DNA from 3 places in the Kitasatospora sp. NPDC089913 genome. Region 3 is predicted to be linked to each of the others. Evidence: riboswitches for the same ligand, from Rfam matches in the RefSeq annotation. Region 3 holds a riboswitch; each other region holds the start of a gene.
What was found. A riboswitch is a leader RNA that binds a small molecule or an ion and turns the genes downstream of it on or off. The one in region 3 is predicted to bind S-adenosylmethionine.
Positions count from the first base shown of each region.

Region 1: linked by a shared signal. The riboswitch ahead of ACIPYS_RS16190 (IclR family transcriptional regulator) and the one ahead of ACIPYS_RS02035 (aminotransferase class V-fold PLP-dependent enzyme) in region 3 are both predicted to bind S-adenosylmethionine.
Region 2: linked by a shared signal. The riboswitch ahead of thrC (threonine synthase) and the one ahead of ACIPYS_RS02035 (aminotransferase class V-fold PLP-dependent enzyme) in region 3 are both predicted to bind S-adenosylmethionine.

Region 1 covers NZ_JBIVGI010000009.1:109-5,446, forward strand. The annotation lists gene ACIPYS_RS16185 (SGNH/GDSL hydrolase family protein) at 551-1,855, shown strand; gene ACIPYS_RS16190 (IclR family transcriptional regulator) at 1,904-2,617, opposite strand; SAM riboswitch class I at 2,814-2,956, opposite strand; gene ACIPYS_RS16195 (TetR/AcrR family transcriptional regulator) at 3,099-3,722, opposite strand; gene ACIPYS_RS16200 (amidase) at 3,878-5,329, shown strand.
Region 2 covers NZ_JBIVGI010000053.1:5,242-10,579, forward strand. The annotation lists gene ACIPYS_RS39280 (trehalose-6-phosphate synthase) at 1-755, opposite strand, end outside; gene ACIPYS_RS39285 (glucosyl-3-phosphoglycerate synthase) at 803-1,813, opposite strand; SAM riboswitch class I at 1,986-2,118, shown strand; gene thrC (threonine synthase) at 2,137-3,417, shown strand; gene ACIPYS_RS39295 (MoaD/ThiS family protein) at 3,460-3,735, shown strand; gene ACIPYS_RS39300 (cold-shock protein) at 4,321-4,524, shown strand; gene groL (chaperonin GroEL) at 4,992-5,338, shown strand, end outside.
Region 3 covers NZ_JBIVGI010000001.1:451,491-456,828, reverse strand. The annotation lists gene ACIPYS_RS02050 (hypothetical protein) at 15-278, opposite strand; gene ACIPYS_RS02045 (rhomboid family intramembrane serine protease) at 480-1,358, shown strand; gene ACIPYS_RS02040 (Lrp/AsnC ligand binding domain-containing protein) at 1,355-1,636, shown strand; gene ACIPYS_RS02035 (aminotransferase class V-fold PLP-dependent enzyme) at 1,681-3,045, opposite strand; SAM riboswitch class IV at 3,100-3,217, opposite strand; gene trpD (anthranilate phosphoribosyltransferase) at 3,326-4,402, opposite strand; gene ACIPYS_RS02025 (hypothetical protein) at 4,588-5,013, opposite strand.

The sequences.
Region 1 (5,338 bases), on a different contig from region 3:
ATCTCCAACCCCGGAACAAGTCCGAGGCCGGGGATGTCAACATATCTGGCGTTGACTTTTGGCACGCTGTTGAGTTCTCAAGGAACAGCCACTTCCTTCGGGCGGCTTTCACACCGGCCCTCCGGGCGCTTCGTTCTTTCGTGTTCCCAGCCTATCAGACGTTTTCCACTCCGTTTTCCGGAGTTTCATTCGTTCCGACTTGCCGGTGTCTTCCGCGGCTTGGCGCCCCGTCCGACGTTCCAAACTGTAGCCGATCCCCGCTCCGAAAAGCGAATCCGGCCGCAATCCCCACAAATGGACACGTCAAATAAACCCGAAGCCGGGTGACGATGTTATTTCCAGAGGATTGGCCGCCCCGGGACCGTCCGCGCTGTTGCGTGTCCGGTGCTCCCTGCCAGGCGACTGGGCGACAGTACTCCTCCCGCACGCCCAGAACAAATCGCGTCCGCCCGGACCGGACCGTCGGCCGGCCGCGCCGGTCCGCTGTCACATTCCCGCACCGCCCCGGGTCAAGGCGGCAGGACCGACCGACCGTCCCGAGGAGCGCTCCATGAATCCGTTCGCCCGCGCCGCATCCGTCGCCGCGCTGACCGCCGCCCTGTCCGTCACCGCCACCTCCGTCCCCGTCCCCGCCTCCGCCTCGGCGGCCTCCGCCGCCGGAGCCGCGGCCTCGGCGTACTCGCAGCGCTGGTCGGCCGCGTGGTACGCGCCGATGATGCGGCCCTCCGCGGCGCCGTGGTTCCCGACCTGGGCGGTGCAGGGCTTCGACCACCAGTCGGTGCGGCAGGTGATACGACTCGGCGCGGGCGGCAAGGCCGTCCGGTTCCGGCTGTCCAATCTCTACGGGACGACCCCGCTGCGGCTGAGCGGGGCCACCGTCGGCCGGGCCGCCGACGGCGCGGCCGTCGTTCCCGGGACGGTACTGCCGTTGCGCTTCGGGCACCGGGGCTCCGTCGTCGTCCCCCCGGGCGGAGAAGCCCTCAGCGATCCGGTGCCGCTGCCGGTGGCGGCCCGCGACCGGGTGTCGCTGACCCTCTGGTTCGACGGACCGACCGGCCCGGCCGGCTACCACCAGCTCTCCATGACCACCACCTACCGGGCCGACGGCGACCACCGCGGGGACACCGGCCCGGAAGCGTTCACCGACGCCGTCCGCCCCGGGTTCGGCTCCTGGTACTACCTCGGCGGGGTCGAGGTCACCGGTGGGCGCCCCGTGGGCAGGGCGGTGGTGGCGTTCGGAGAGTCCACCACCGACGGGTTCGGTGCCACCGTCGACGGCGACGACCGCTACCCCGACCTGCTCGCCGAACGGCTCCTCGCCGCCGGCCGCCCGCGACCGGTGCTCAACGCCGGCATCGGCTCCAACAAGATGCTCGCCGATTCCGCCTGCGCCGGGGACAGCGCCCTGAAGCGCTTCCGCCGCGACGTGCTCGACCGTCCCGACGTCGGCACCGTCATCGTCTCCCACGGCATGAACGACATCCTCCGCAGCGGCGACCAGATCTGCGGCGTGGACCGCGACGACCCGCCGGTGACGCTCCAGCGGCTGATCGACGCCCACCGGTCCCTGATCCGGGCCGCCCACGCCCGGGGGGTCAAGGCCGTCGGCGCGACCCTGATGCCTTTCGGCGGCGCACCCTTCTGGACCGCGCAGACCGACCGGCTGCGCCGCGACCTGAACGAGTGGATCCGCACCTCCGGCGCGTACGACGCGGTGGCCGACTTCGACCGGGCCATCGACCCCGAGGGCACCGGAGCGATCCCGGACGGCTACCACGCCGGTGACCACCTCCACCCCGGACCGCTCGGGTACCGCGTCATGGCGGACAGCATCGACCTCGACAGCCTGCGCTGACCCGCCCCGGCCGCGGGGAGCGGGGGCGGCCCCCGCGACCGGAGCGCGTCAGCTCGGACGGAGGGCCTCGGTGAGACGGTCCGCGGCCTCGACGACGGTCTGCGAGAGAAGGGCGCCGGGGTGGCGGGTGAGCCGTTCGATCGGACCGGAGACCGTGACGGCAGCCACCACCCGGTTCCCCGGGCCCCGGACCGGCGCGGAGACGGACGCGACCCCGAGCTCGCGTTCCCCGATCGACTGGGCCCAGCCCCGGCGGCGGACGCCGCTCAGCGCCGTCGCCGTGAAGCGGGCCCCCTGGAGGCCCCGGTGGAGCCGCTCGGGCTCCTCCCAGGCCAGCAGGACCTGCGCGGCGGCGCCGACCTTCATCGGCAGGGTGACCCCCACCGGGACGGTGTCGCGCAGGCCGGAGAGGCGCTCGGCGGCGGCCACGCAGATCCGGACGCCGCCCTGACGGCGGTAGAGCTGTGCGCTCTCCCCGCTGACGTCGCGCAGCCTGGCGAGGACCGGCCCGGCGGCGGCCAGTAGCCGGTCCTCCCCGGCGGCGGCCGAGAGCTCGCCGAGCCGGGGGCCGAGGATGAACCGGCCCTCCACGTCCCGGGCGACCAGCCGGTGCTGTTCGAGTGCGACGGCGAGCCGGTGCGCCGTCGGCCGGGCCAGTCCGGTCACGGCCACGAGTCCGGCCAGGGTGGCCGGACCGGCCTCCAGGGTGCCGAGGATCGAGGTGACCTTGTCGAGCACGCCGACGCCGCTCGTGTTCTCCATGGATGTCTCCGTCTCAGGTCCCGCGAACCGCCGAGGGGCGCGCTCACGGAGGCCCCCCGCGGGGAGCCGGTGGGGGTGGTCAGCGAGGGCGGGCCGCAGAAGTCGGCCGATTGCCTGCGCCGGGCACGAGACGGGTACGCGAAAGGTCCGGGACGGGAAGCGCCCGGGGGAAGGACAGCACAGAGAGCACCGTGTCTCCTCATCTTTCCCGCGCCACATTGGCGACAGGCCGGAGTTGGCACTGATCCCGCCCGGCACGGCGCGTACTTCGGACGCCGGGTCGAACGGGGAGCTGCCGGGGCTTCGTAGGGCCGGTCCCTCCACCCCTCTGGATGATTCGCGAAGAACGATACAAGACTCCGGAGGCCGGCTGCCAAGCCCCCGGTGCCCGAGCTGCGCCCGGACCGGGCCTGCAGCGTCCCGGGGCCGTCGGCGCGGTGGCCTGCAGTCGGGCGAGGCCGGGTACCGGCCGGTGGAAACGTCAGGCCACGGGCCCCGGAACGTCCCCCGCCGGGCGGTACCGCGCCACGATTCCCCCGACCGCCCGCAGCAGCCGCTCCCCCGCCCGGTCGACGCTCCCGTTCTGGACGGCGACCTGGGCGCCCTCGAGCGCGAAGGTGATCTCGGCCGCCGCCTGCTCGGGGTCGGACAGCCCGGCCCGCGCGCAGATGCCGGTCAGCCGCCGGGCCTGCTGTTCCTTGTGCTCCTCGATCACCTGCCGCGCGGGGTCGGAGCGGTCGGGCAGCTCGGCCAGGGAGTTGATGAACGGACAGCCCCGGTACGAGACCGCCGGCAACCCGTCGGCGATGAACCGGGCCAGGCCCAGGATCTGCTCCTCGGGCCGGTCCGGGTGCTCCGCCTCGACCCGGTCGAACGCCGCCCGGTAGTCGGCGGCGACGATCCGCAGCCACTCCGCGACCAGGGCGTCCTTGGTCTCGAAATGACGGTAGATCGCCATTTTGGTGGTCCCGGCCTTCTCGGCGATCGCCTGGACGCCCACCCGCCGGATCCCCTCGCTCTGGAAGAGCTCCTCGGCGGCGTCGAGGATGCGCTCGCGCGGCGGGAGTTTCGCCACCCGGCTCGGCCTTCTGACGGGCGTTGTCATGGCTGTTCGTGGCCTCCGGTCGATTGCGGCCGCTGCGCGTCCCCAGGTTCCTGCTACGGTACCAGTCCGTTCCAGGCGATACCGATCGGTATCGCCAGGGACCAATCGGTACCGTCAAGGACCGAGCGGTACTGTCATCGATTCCGGGAGGGACCATGGACATCACCGAGTACGTCCGCCACGACGCGGTGGGGCTGGCCGAACTCGTCGCCCGGGGGGAGGTGACCCCCGCCGAACTGGAAACGGCCGCGCGGGCGGCCGAGCGGGCCGTCGGCCCGCGGATCAACGCCGTCGCGGAGACCTGGCCGGCCGACGACGCGCCCCGCCCCGGCAGCACCCCGCTGGCCGGGGTCCCGTTCCTGGTCAAGGACCTCGGGGTGACCGCGGCCGGACGCCGGACGGAGCTCGGCAGCCGCCTCGCCGCCGGCCAGGTCGCCGACGGGGACTCCACCCTGATGACGCGTCTGCGCCGGGCCGGCCTGGTGACCTTCGGGCGCACCACCACCCCGGAGATGGCCTACAGCACCACCACCGAACCCGTGCTGTACGGCGCGACCCGCAACCCCTGGGACCTCACCCGCAGCGCCGGCGGCTCCAGCGGCGGCGCGGGCGCGGCCGTCGCCGCCGGGATCGTGCCGGTCGCGCACGCCACCGACGCCGCCGGTTCGATCCGCATCCCCGCGGCCTACAACGGCCTGTTCGGGCTGAAGCCGACCCGCGGCCGGGTGCCGATGGGCCCGGCCGTCGACGAGATCTTCAACGGTCTGGCCGTGCACGGCAGCGTCAGCCGGACGGTGCGCGACAGCGCCGCCCTGCTCGACCTGGTCCGGGGCCCGGAGCCGGGCGACCCCTACGCCGCGCCGGAGCCGCCCCGCCCGTACGCGCAGGAGGTCACCCGGGAGCCGGGCCCGCTGCGGATCGGCGTCCTCACCCGGCCGTGGGGCGGGCGGCCGGTCGCGCCGCCGGTCGCCGGGGCGCTCGCGCGCACCGTGCTCCTGCTGGAGTCGCTCGGCCACCGGGTGACCGAGGCCGAGCCCGGACTCGGTGTCGACTGGGAGGAGTTCGTCCTGGCCAACGCCCGCCTCTGGACGGTGAACCTCACCGCCTGGATCGACGAACTGGCCGCCGCCCTCGGCCGGCCGGTCGACTCCTCGACCCTCGAACCGCCCACGCTCGCCGGCTACCACTACGGGCGGCGGGTGGGCGGCGCCGAGTTCGTGACCGCCCTGGCGGTCCGCAACCGGGTCTCCCGCAGCCTGGCCCGCACCTTCGAGGACCACGACGTCCTGCTCTCCCCGACCGTGCCGGACCTGCCGGTGCCGCTCGGCACCCACGGCCGGGGCGCCGAGGCGCTGGACGGCCTGGGCTGGCTCCGCCGGATCCTCGACCTCTCGCCGTTCACGGCGGCGTTCAACGTGGCGGGCACGCCCGCGATGTCCGTACCACTGACGGTCGACAGCGGCACGGGGCTCCCGATCGGCATGCAGTTCGCGGCCGGGTACGGGCACGAGGGCCGTCTGTTCCGCCTCGCCGGGCAGCTCGAACGGGCGGACCCGTGGTCGGAGCGGACGCCCGCGGTCTGGGCCGGACACCACCGGAGCCGCTGAGGCCCCGGC
Region 2 (5,338 bases), on a different contig from region 3:
AACGTCACGGTGAGCGCCTCGCGGTCGACCTCCGCGCCGAGGAACCGCTCGCAGCAGTCGGCGAAGGCGAGCGCCCAGCGCCGGGTCAGGAAGCCCGCCCGGTCGGCGCCGAGGATGCCGGTGAGGACGGCCCCGGCGATGTCGTCGGGCAGCAGCCGCAGGTACTCGGGCGGCGCCCAGGGGGTGTGCGAGAAGTGGCCGATCCGCAAGTCGGGGCGGGCGGCGCGGAGCAGCTCCGGGACGAGCGACAGGTGGTAGTCCTGCACCAGGACGGCGGCCCCGGGGGCGGCCTCGGCGGCGAGGGCCTCGGCGAAGGCCGTGTTGTACGCGGTGTAGGCCGCCCACTCGGTGCGGAAGCCGGCGTCGAAGGCGGGGGCGGTCGGGGTGTCCCAGAGCAGGTGGTGGACGAACCAGAGGGTCGAGTTGGCGATGCCGTTGTAGGCGCGGGCGAAGGTCTCCGGGTCGATGTCCAGCATCCGGACGGCCTGGCCGCCGACGTCGTGGCCGGCCCGGTCGAGCCGGCCGTCCGGGGCCTCGCGGGCGGCCCGGCGGTCGGCGTCGGAGAGGGCGGCGCAGACCCAGACGGCGTCCGGGTCGTCGATCGCGGACAGCCCGGAGACGAGACCGCCGCCGCCTCTGCGGAGGGTCAGTGTGCCGTCGTCCGCGGTGCCGAAGGACACCGGCCCCCGGTTGGACGCCACCAGGACGGGAGCGGCGCCGGTCGGATTCGAACGCTCGGTCGTGAGATCACCCATGGTTGGTTCGTTGCCGGGGCTCCGGGGCGGCAAACCCGCGGGACGGGTCATCGGCGCCGGGTGGCGTACTCGGGCACGGTGTGCATCGGCGGCCGTTCGGTCGCGGTGACCGGGTGGGTGTGGGCGGTGAAGGCGCGGGTCAGCGGGTCGCGGGTGAACTGGGTGAGCAGTGGGCGGACCAGGTCGGCGGAGGCCTTCAGCCGGTGGGTGCGGTCCAGCCGCTCCAGCGCGGTGCGGTAGATGGTGGCCGCCATCCGGCCGAGTGCCTGGGCGTCCTGGTGCCGGTGGTGGCGGATGCCGACGTCCACCTGGGCGAGCGCGTCCGGTCCGGCCGTCTCCAGGGCGTCGACGAGCAGACCGAGCTCGACGCCGTAGCCGGTGGGGAAGGGCAGCCGTTCGAGCAGGGAGCGGCGGGCCGCGTACTCGCCGCCGAGGGGCTGGACGAAACCGGCGAGTTCCGGCCAGTGCAGATTGAGCAGCGGGCGGGCGACCAGTTCGGTGACCCGGCCGCCGCCCGCCGGCACCACCGCGCCGTCGGTCTCCAGCGGCCGGTCGTACATCGCCTTGACCAGCTGGATGTCCGGATCGGTGAGCAGTGGGCCGATGATGCCGGAGACCAGGGCGGGGTCGAACTCGCGCAGGTCGGCGTCCACGAAGCAGACGATCTCGCCGCGGGTGACCAGCAGCGAACGCCACAGCACCTCGCCCTTCCCGGGGGCGGCGGGCAGCCGGGGCAGGATGGCGTCCCGGTGGACGACGGTGGCACCGGCCTCGGCGGCGACCTCGGCGGTGGCGTCGACCGAGCCGGAGTCGATCACCACCACCTCGTCCACCAGCGGTAGTCGTTCCATCAGCTCCCGCCGGACGACCCGGACGATCTCGCCGACCGTGGCCTCCTCGTCCAGCGCGGGCAGGACGACGCTGACGGTGCCCGCCGCACCGAGGGCGCGCTTGGCGGCCGGGAGCGTGTGAACCGGTCGGTCGGCCGCGGTCCAGGAGCGCCGGCGCAGCCAGGACGCGGTCTCGGGGAGGAGCGCGGGGGTCGGTTCGGCGGGCACGGTGCTCTCCTCGACGGATGGGGTCCCGGCCGACGACCGGGGGCGGTTGGGACGGGTCATCTCGCGTGGCGGACGGTCCCGTTCGGGACCGACGCCTTCGGATACAGTCTTCGTACAGCGATCGGACCTTCGCACGCCGGGGTCGCCGCTGAGCAGAACCACAACTTCACAGAGCTCATCCAGAGGGACTGAGGGAACGGCCCGTTGACGTCCCGGCAACCTTCTCGCACGGTCGGCTTCGAGCCCCGGCGGGACAGGTGCCAATTCCGGCCTGTGGCGCGACCGCGTCACGGGGAAGATGAGGAGAGAGGCCTCCGCCCATCATGGCTATCGACACCGCCGCACCAGTCGCCGTCGACCTCGGCCCCGCCACCGCGCTGTCCTGTCGCGAGTGCGGCACCCGGTTCCCGCTCGGTCCCAGCTTCGCCTGTCTCGAGTGCTTCGGTCCGCTGGAGATCGCCTACGAGTTCGGCAGCGAGGGCGCCGAGGAGCTGCGCAAGCGGATCGAGGCCGGTCCGGCGTCGATCTGGCGCTACGCGCCGCTGCTGCCCGTGCCGGCCGACGTGGCGACCAAGCCGAACCTCAACCCGGGGTGGACCCCGCTGGTGAAGGCGGACAACCTGGGCCGCGAGCTCGGCTTCACCGGGCAGCTGCACATCAAGGACGACTCCGGGAACCCGACCCACTCCTTCAAGGACCGCGTGGTGGCCTGCGCCATCGAGGCGGCCCGGGTGTTCGGCTACACCACGCTCTCCTGCTCGTCGACCGGCAACCTGGCCGGCGCGGTCGGCGCGGCGGCGGCCCGGGCGGGCTTCCGGTCCTGCGTGTTCATCCCGCACGACCTGGAGCAGGGCAAGGTCGTGATGGCCGGGGTGTACGGCGGCGAGCTGGTCGGCATCGAGGGCAACTACGACGACGTGAACCGCTTCTGCTCGGAGCTGATCGGCGACCCGGCCGGCGAGGGCTGGGGCTTCGTCAACGTCAATCTGCGGCCGTACTACGGCGAGGGCTCCAAGACGCTGGCCTTCGAGATCTGCGAGCAGCTCGGCTGGCGGCTGCCGGAGCAGATCGTGATCCCGATCGCCTCGGGCTCCCAGCTCACCAAGATCGACAAGGGGCTGCAGGAGCTGATCAGGCTGGGCCTGGTCGAGGACCGGCCGTACCGGATCTTCGGCGCCCAGGCGGCGGGCTGCTCGCCGGTCTCGGCGGCCTTCAAGGCCGGTCACGACGTGATCCGGCCGGTCAAGCCGGACACCATCGCCAAGTCGCTGGCGATCGGCAACCCGGCCGACGGCCCGTACGTGCTGGACATCGCCCGGCGCACCGGCGGCGCGGTGGAGGACGTCACCGACGAGGAGGTCGTGGCGGCGATCCGGCTGCTGGCGCGGACCGAGGGCATCTTCGCGGAGACCGCGGGCGGCGTGACCGTCGGCGTGCTGAAGAAGCTGGTCGAGACCGGGCAGCTGGACCCGTCGAAGGAGACCGTCGCGATCAACACCGGTGACGGGCTCAAGACCCTCGACGCGGTCGCCGAGTCCGGCATGACCGCCGTCATCCGGCCGACCCTGGACGCCTTCCGGGGCGCCGGCCTCGCTTCCGACTGACCCCTCCGCCCACCCAGCGCCCGTAGTAGCTAGGAGACCCCCATGAGCGCCAACGTCCGCATCCCGACCATCCTGCGCACCTACACCGGCGGCGTCAGCGAGGTGCCCGCCGAGGGCGCCACGCTGGCCGAGGTGATCGCCGACCTGGAGCGCAACCACGCCGGGATCGCCGCGCGGATCCTCGACGACACCGGCAAGCTGCGCCGTTTCGTCAATGTCTACGTGAACGACGACGACGTGCGGTTCGCCGAGGGCCTGGAAACGGGGATCAAGGACGGCGCGAACATTTCGATCATCCCGGCGGTCGCCGGCGGGTGATCCGCGGGCGGTCCGTTCCCCCCGGGGCGGGCGCGTCGCCGACGGCCGTCCGCGGCACGGAATTCCGTGCCGCGGACGGCCGTGCGCATTTTGGCGGGAATATCTTCGGTCCCGGGCGGAGTAAAGTGTCGCTGGACCGGGAACAGGGCGCGCCCGTCACCCTGGTCCGGGAACGAATCCACCGCACCGCCACCACCGCCGGCCCGCGTCCGGCGGGAGCCGGGACGGGCCCGGGACCTGGATACATGTCAGGCCGGTGTCAGAATTCTGGCGGGGATTTCTGGTAATACGTCCGCTATGTCCGGCGGAGAATGCAGGGCTTTATCCCGATTGCGCCCGTCCTGTCCCACGGCGCCGCGGGTGAATTCCCCGCCATTGACCCTGTTGCAGAGGGCGTCGATCCGGATACATTCAGCCGCGGTCGACGCAATCGCCCGTTCGCCGGATGCCGTTCGGCGTCATCGGGAGGATTGTGGCGTGCGCGGCTGCGCCCAGGGGGGGTTCCCCGGGCCGGCCTCCAACCAGACCCGGGCCCGCAGACCTGCGGGCGCGTGAAGGGCCAGCACAGCACTAGGGGAGTTCGGAATGGCTCAGGGCACCGTCAAGTGGTTCAACGCGGAGAAGGGTTACGGCTTCATCGCGGTCGACGGTGGTGCGGACGTCTTCGTCCACTACAGCGCGATCCAGATGGACGGCTACCGCACCCTTGAGGAGGGCCAGCGGGTCGAGTTCGAGATCTCTCAGGGGCAGAAGGGTCCGCAGGCGGACATGGTCCGCGCGGCGGTCTGACCTTTCCGACACCCGGGAGCTCTGCTCGGCCCATCGGCTGGCGCACCTCTTGATTCTCACGGCGGGCCCGTGCGACCTCGGTCGTACGGGCCCGCCGTCATGTCCGCCGTCATGTCGGCCGTCGTGGCCGTCGCGATGTCCGCCGTCGGGCCCGGGGCCGGGCTCCGGGGGCCGGCCGCGGGGCGCGGCGTTCCGGTCGGATCCGGCCCGGTCGGAGGCGGTCGGGGACGGCTCCGGGCGGGTGCGCGGCGCGGGTGGCGCGGCTCGCGGATTGCCCGATTGGGCTTGCACTCACCCACCCGGAGTGCTAATCATTGGCGTTAGCACTCACAGCTTGAGAGTGACAGCGGACCGGGTCGGTGAGGCCCCAGGGAGCGGTAGGGGAATGGACCCCCGCACACCAGGGCCGTCCGTCGCGGGCACCCCTTGGTCCGAGCAGTCGACCGTGTCCCGGAGGACCACTTCTGATGGCCAAGATCATCGCCTTTGATGAGGAAGCTCGCCGCGGCCTTGAGCGTGGCATGAACCAGCTTGCCGACGCAGTGAAGGTCACGCTCGGCCCCAAGGGCCGCAACGTCGTTCTGGAGAAGAAGTGGGGCGCCCCCACGATCACCAACGACGGTGTCTCCATCGCCAAGGAGATCGAGCTCGAGGACCCGTACGAGAAGATCGGCGCGGAGCTCGTCAAGGAGGTCGCCAAGAAGACCGACGATGTCGCGGGTGACGGCACCACCACCGCCACCGTGCTGGCCCAGGCGCTCGTCCGCGAGGGTCTGCGCAACGTCGCCGCCGGCGCCAACCCGATGGCCCTGAA
Region 3 (5,338 bases):
CACGGACCGGGCGGTCAGCCCTGCCCGGGAGCGCCGTCCGCGCCGTCCGCGCCGGGACGGGCCACCAGCTCGACCTGGTCCACGGCGTTGCACCAGCGGCAGCGCACCGACTCCACGGTCTCGCTGAGCACCTGGGTCTCCTCGACCTTGGACTCGCCGGCCAGGTCGAAGTGCAGGAACTCGGTCACCCGGGCGGTCCGGGTCACGTCGAAGCGGGTCAGGTTTCCGCAGAGCGTGCAGCGCCAGCGCGTCTCGGCGGTCAGAGCGGGGACGGTCATCGGGGGTCCTCTCGGGTGGTCCCGGAACGGGCTCAGGCGCTCCCCCCGGAGCCCCGGCGTCGGCGGCGGGAGGCGGGAATGCCCGCCCCAAGCCTATTGCCTGGGGCAACCTTCCCGGCCACCGGCCGAGCACTCCCGGGCGGTAGCCCACCTGCCGTAACCACGCGGTGCCCGCCCGGAACCGGGGGGATGCTGGAGCCCATGGCGATCCCGGTCCCCCACCCCGGCGCGCACCGCGGCCGACCGGCCGCCGCCGCTCCGGCCGTCTGCTACGCGCTGATCGCGCTGAACACCGCGGTCTTCCTGCTCGGACCGGCCGCGGGGCTCAACCCCCTCTACGGCCGGGACCAGGTCCGGGTCTGCGCCGAGCAGCGCTACGAGCAGCGCTGGGGGGCCGTCCCCGCCGAGCTCCTGACCGGTCACCCGCTGACCGCGGACCAACTTGCCGAGGCCCCCGAGCCGGTGCCCGGCTGCCCGGCCTCGGCGACCCCCGGCAAGCACCCGGCGCTGTCCGTGCTCAGCGCGCTCTTCCTGCACGCCGGCTGGCTGCACCTGCTCGGCAACCTGCTCTTCCTCCACGTCTTCGGCCCCACCGTGGAGCGACGGCTCGGCCGCCCCCGGTTCCTCCTCTTCTATCTGGCGGCCGGCGCGCTGACCACCTACGGCTTCGCCCTGGCCGAGGCGCACTCGGCGGACTCGACCCGGGTGCTGATCGGCGCCTCGGGGGCGATCTCCGCCGTGCTCGGCTCCTACCTGCGCTTCCACCCGCACGCCCGGGTCACCACGCTCGTCCCGCTGCTGCTCTTCCTGCCGCTGCGGTTCCCGGCCTGGCTGGTCCTGGGCCTCTGGTTCGCGCTCCAGTGGTGGTCGGTGCACTCCGCCGGACCGGGGGTGGCGTACCTGGTGCACGTGATCGGCTTCGTGGCGGGCTTCCTCTACGCCTGCACCCTGGCCGAGCGCCGCACCCGCCCCCGCCGGACCCTCCGCCGCCCCACCCGCCCGGGCCGCACCCGCCCCCGCGACGCCGTGACCGACGCCCGCTACCCTGGCGGCACCTCACAAAGGAGTACGCCACCGTGATCACCGCCATCGTCCTGATCAAGACCAGCGTCGACCGCATCCCGGAGATCGCCGAGGCGATCGCCGCCATCGAGGGCGTCAGCGAGGTCTACTCGGTGACCGGCGGCTACGACCTGGTCGCGATGGTGCGGGTGCGCCGGCACGACGACCTCGCCGAGGTGATCCCCGGCCGGCTGAACAAGGTCCCGGGCGTGGCGCACACCGAGACCCAGATCGCCTTCCGCACCTACTCCCAGCACGACCTGGAGGCCGCGTTCGCGATCGGCCTGGAGGAGTAGCGGCCGACCGCGGGCCCGCCGGGCCGAGGGTCCCCGACGGGGCCTCAGCCCTCCCGGCGGGTGTCCGCGACGCAGCGGCCGCCCTCGTTCCGGTAGCTCCACGCCGCGCCGTCCGTGACCAGCTCGCGGACGGCGGTCAGGAACCGGTCCACGTGCTCGTCCGGGGTGCCGGCGCCGAAGCTCACCCGGATCGCGTTCAGGCTGCGCTCGCCCGGCAGTGAAGCCTCCGGCGCGCCGCACTCGGAGGGCGCGGCCTCCTCGTCGCCGAGCAGCGTGCGCACCAGCGGGTGGGCGCAGAACAGACCGTCCCGCACGCCGATGCCGTACTCGGCGGACAGCGCGGCCGAGAAGTGCGAGCTGTTCCAGCCTTGGACGACGAAGGACAGCACGCCCACCCGGTCGGCGTCGGCACCGAACAGGTTCAGCACCCTGACCTCGGGGATCTCCGCCAGACCGGCCTTCAGCCGGGCTACCAGCACCCGCTCGCGCGCCTCCAGCGCGTCGAACCCGGCCTCGGTGAGCGCCCGGCAGGCGGCCGCGATCGCGTACACGCCGATGACGTTCGGGGAGCCCGCCTCGTGCCGGGCCGGGCCGGTGTGCCACTGCACGGCCACCGAGCCGTCGGTCTCCCGGGCCACGGTACGGGTGGCGCCGCCGCCGGCCAGGTAGGGCTCGGCCTCGTCCAGCCAGTCGGCCCGGCCGGCCAGCACCCCGGCGCCGAACGGCGCGTACAGCTTGTGGCCGGAGAAGGCGATCCAGTCGACCCCCAGCTCGCGCACCGAGACCCGGTGGTGCGGGGCCAGCTGCGCGGCGTCCAGCACCACCCGGGCGCCGTACCGGTGGGCGGTCCGGGTCAGCTCGGCGACCGGCCAGAGCTCGCCGGTGACGTTCGAGGCACCGGTGACGCAGAGCAGCTTCGGGCCCTCGGGCGCACCGGCGAGCGCGGCGTCGAACGCGGCGACCGCCTCGGCGTGCGAGCGGGGGGCGCGCAGACAGGTGACGGTCAGACCGGCGTGCGCCCACGGCAGCAGCGAGGCGTGGTGCTCGGTCTCGAAGGCGAACACCTGGGTCCCGGCCGGGACGGCGCCGGCCAGCAGGTTGAGCGAGTCGGTGGTGGCGCGGGTGAAGACCACCTGGTCGCCCTCGCGCAGGTCCAGGAACTCGGCGACGGTCCGGCGGCTCTGCTCGAACAGGTCGGTGGAGAGCTGGGACAGGTAGCCGGCGCCGCGGTGCACGCTGCCGTAGTACGGGGCGTAGGCGGCGACCTCGTCCCAGACCCGCTGGAGCGCCGGGGCGCTGGCGGCGTAGTCGAGCGCGGCGTAGGCGACCTTGTCGCCGTTGGCGAGCGGGACCTCGACGTCGTGGCCGAGCACGGCGAGGGGGGTGCTGAGATCGGTGGCGAGAGACATGGGGATGCACTCCGTCTACGGGTCAGGGACCCCGGGAGTGCGTGATGATCCGGGTGTCCGCGCTTGCCACGCGGACGGCTCGCCGCACGGCCCGGTCCTCACCCAGGGCACCCCGCCACGGACGGAGGGTTGCCGGACAGCAAGCTGGGGCTTGTCGCTGTCGCTCATGACCTGGCCAAGACTCTAGGTCGGCTCCACCCCTCGGTCAAACAGCGGTCCACATCCCGGACACACGTCGGGGCCCACCGGGAGGATTCCCGATGGGCCCCCAACGGCCCTGTCACACCCGGGCGGTGGCCTCGGACCAGTGCTTCAGCAGGTCCCGCGCGGCACCCGAGTCGACGGCCGCCGCGGTACGCCGCATGGCCGCGCCCAGCTGCTCGGCGAGCGGCGCGTCGGTGAGGTCCAGCGCCACCAGCGCGGCCGCCGCGTTCAGCAGCACCGCGTCCCGGACCGGACCGTGCTCCCCGGCGAGCATCCGGCGCGCGACCTCCGCGTTGTACGCCGGGTCCGCGCCGCGCAGCGCCTCGATGCCGACCGGCTCGATGCCGACCTCGCGCGGGTCGAAGACGGTCTCGGTCACGGCGCCGTCGCGGACCACCCACACCCGCGAGGTGGTGGTGATGGTCAGCTCGTCCAGTCCGTCGTCGCCCCGGAAGACCAGCGCGGTGGCACCGCGCCGGGCGAGCACCCCGGCGATCAGCGCCGCCAGCCGGGTGTCGAAGCAGCCGATCGCGTGCGCCGTCACCCGGGCCGGGTTGGTCAGCGGCCCCAGGATGTTGAAGGCGGTGGGCACCCCGAGGTCGCGCCGGGCCGGCGCGGCGTGCCGCATCGAGGGGTGGAAGGTCGCGGCGAAGCAGAAGGTGAGCCCGACCTCCTCGGCGATCTCGGCGACCCGGCGCGGCCGGAGGTCCAGGCTGATGCCCAGCTTCTCCAGCACGTCCGAGGAACCGCTCGAGGAGGAGGCGGCCCGGTTGCCGTGCTTGACCACCTTGGCACCGGCCGCGGCGGCGACGATCGCCGACATGGTGGAGATGTTGACGGTCTTGGCCCGGTCGCCGCCGGTGCCGACGATGTCCACCGCCGGGCCTGGGATGTCCAGCGGCTCGGCGTGCGCGTACATCGAGTCGACGAGTCCGGAGATCTCCTCGACCGTCTCGCCCTTGGCCCGCAGCGCCACCATGAACCCGGCCACCTGCACCGGGGAGGCCTCGCCGCTCATGATCCGGTCCATCGCCCACGCGGTGGCCGAGCGGTCGAGGTCCTCTCCCCTCAGCAGCGCCGACAGGATGTCCGGCCAGGAGCGGACCACCTGCGCGGGGTCGCTCCCACCGTTCGCAGGCTGCACGTTCACCATGGCTGACTCCGGCTCTCGCTGCCCCGGCTACCCGGGGAAGGACGTGGGGACGGAGTCAGCCTATCGAGCGGCGGCCCGCCGGGGCTCCGCCGTTCACCCTTCTTCTCTCGCAGTGAGACGCCGGGTGGAACGCCGGACCGAACGCCGGGTGGAACGCCGGACGGAACACGGGCCGGGGACCCGACCTAGCGGACGGCGGGCGCCCGCTTGGCCAGCCTGGCCCGCAGCAGCGTGGCGGCGGCCTCCGCCAGCGCCACCGGGTCCACCGGCTGGGAGATCGCCGCGTCGGCCCGGCTCCAGGCGGCCAGCCAGGAGTCCTGCGGCCGGCCGATCAGCACCAGCACCGGCGGGCAACCGTAGATCTCGTCCTTCAGCTGCCGTCCGAGCCCGAGCCCGCCGGCCGGCACCGCCTCGCCGTCCAGGACGCAGAGGTCGACGCCGCCCTTCTCCAGCGCCTTGAGCACCGCGGGGGTGGTCGCGCACTCCAGGTAGGCCAGCTCCGGGAGGTCCTCCGCGGGCCGCCGCCCGAGAGCGGTCAGCACCTGCTCGCGGGTGGTTCGGTCGTGGCTGTAGACGAGAACGGTCAGCGTCTCGTCGGTCGTGTGCGCCATGGGCCCTGCTCCCTCACGTGTGATCCGGACCACGTTCGCCTGTCCCCGGATGCTACTCCCGATCACCGCCCGCCGAGCCCCTCCCGCGCGATCTCGTCCCGACCGCGCCGCGTCCGCGACTGGTCCGGCCGGAGCAGGGCGCGTCACCCCCGCCCGCGCGGTCCACCCGTACGGCGGACGAGTGGAACTTCCCCTTACCCCCGAAGCCCCCCGGACGCCCGCCACGACACGCCGGACGGGGTCCGGACGGGCCCTTCGAGCAACCGTCAGAAAAGGGACACGCCGCTGCTCAGCGGCAGTCCGGACGCCCCGTCGGGCCCCAGGG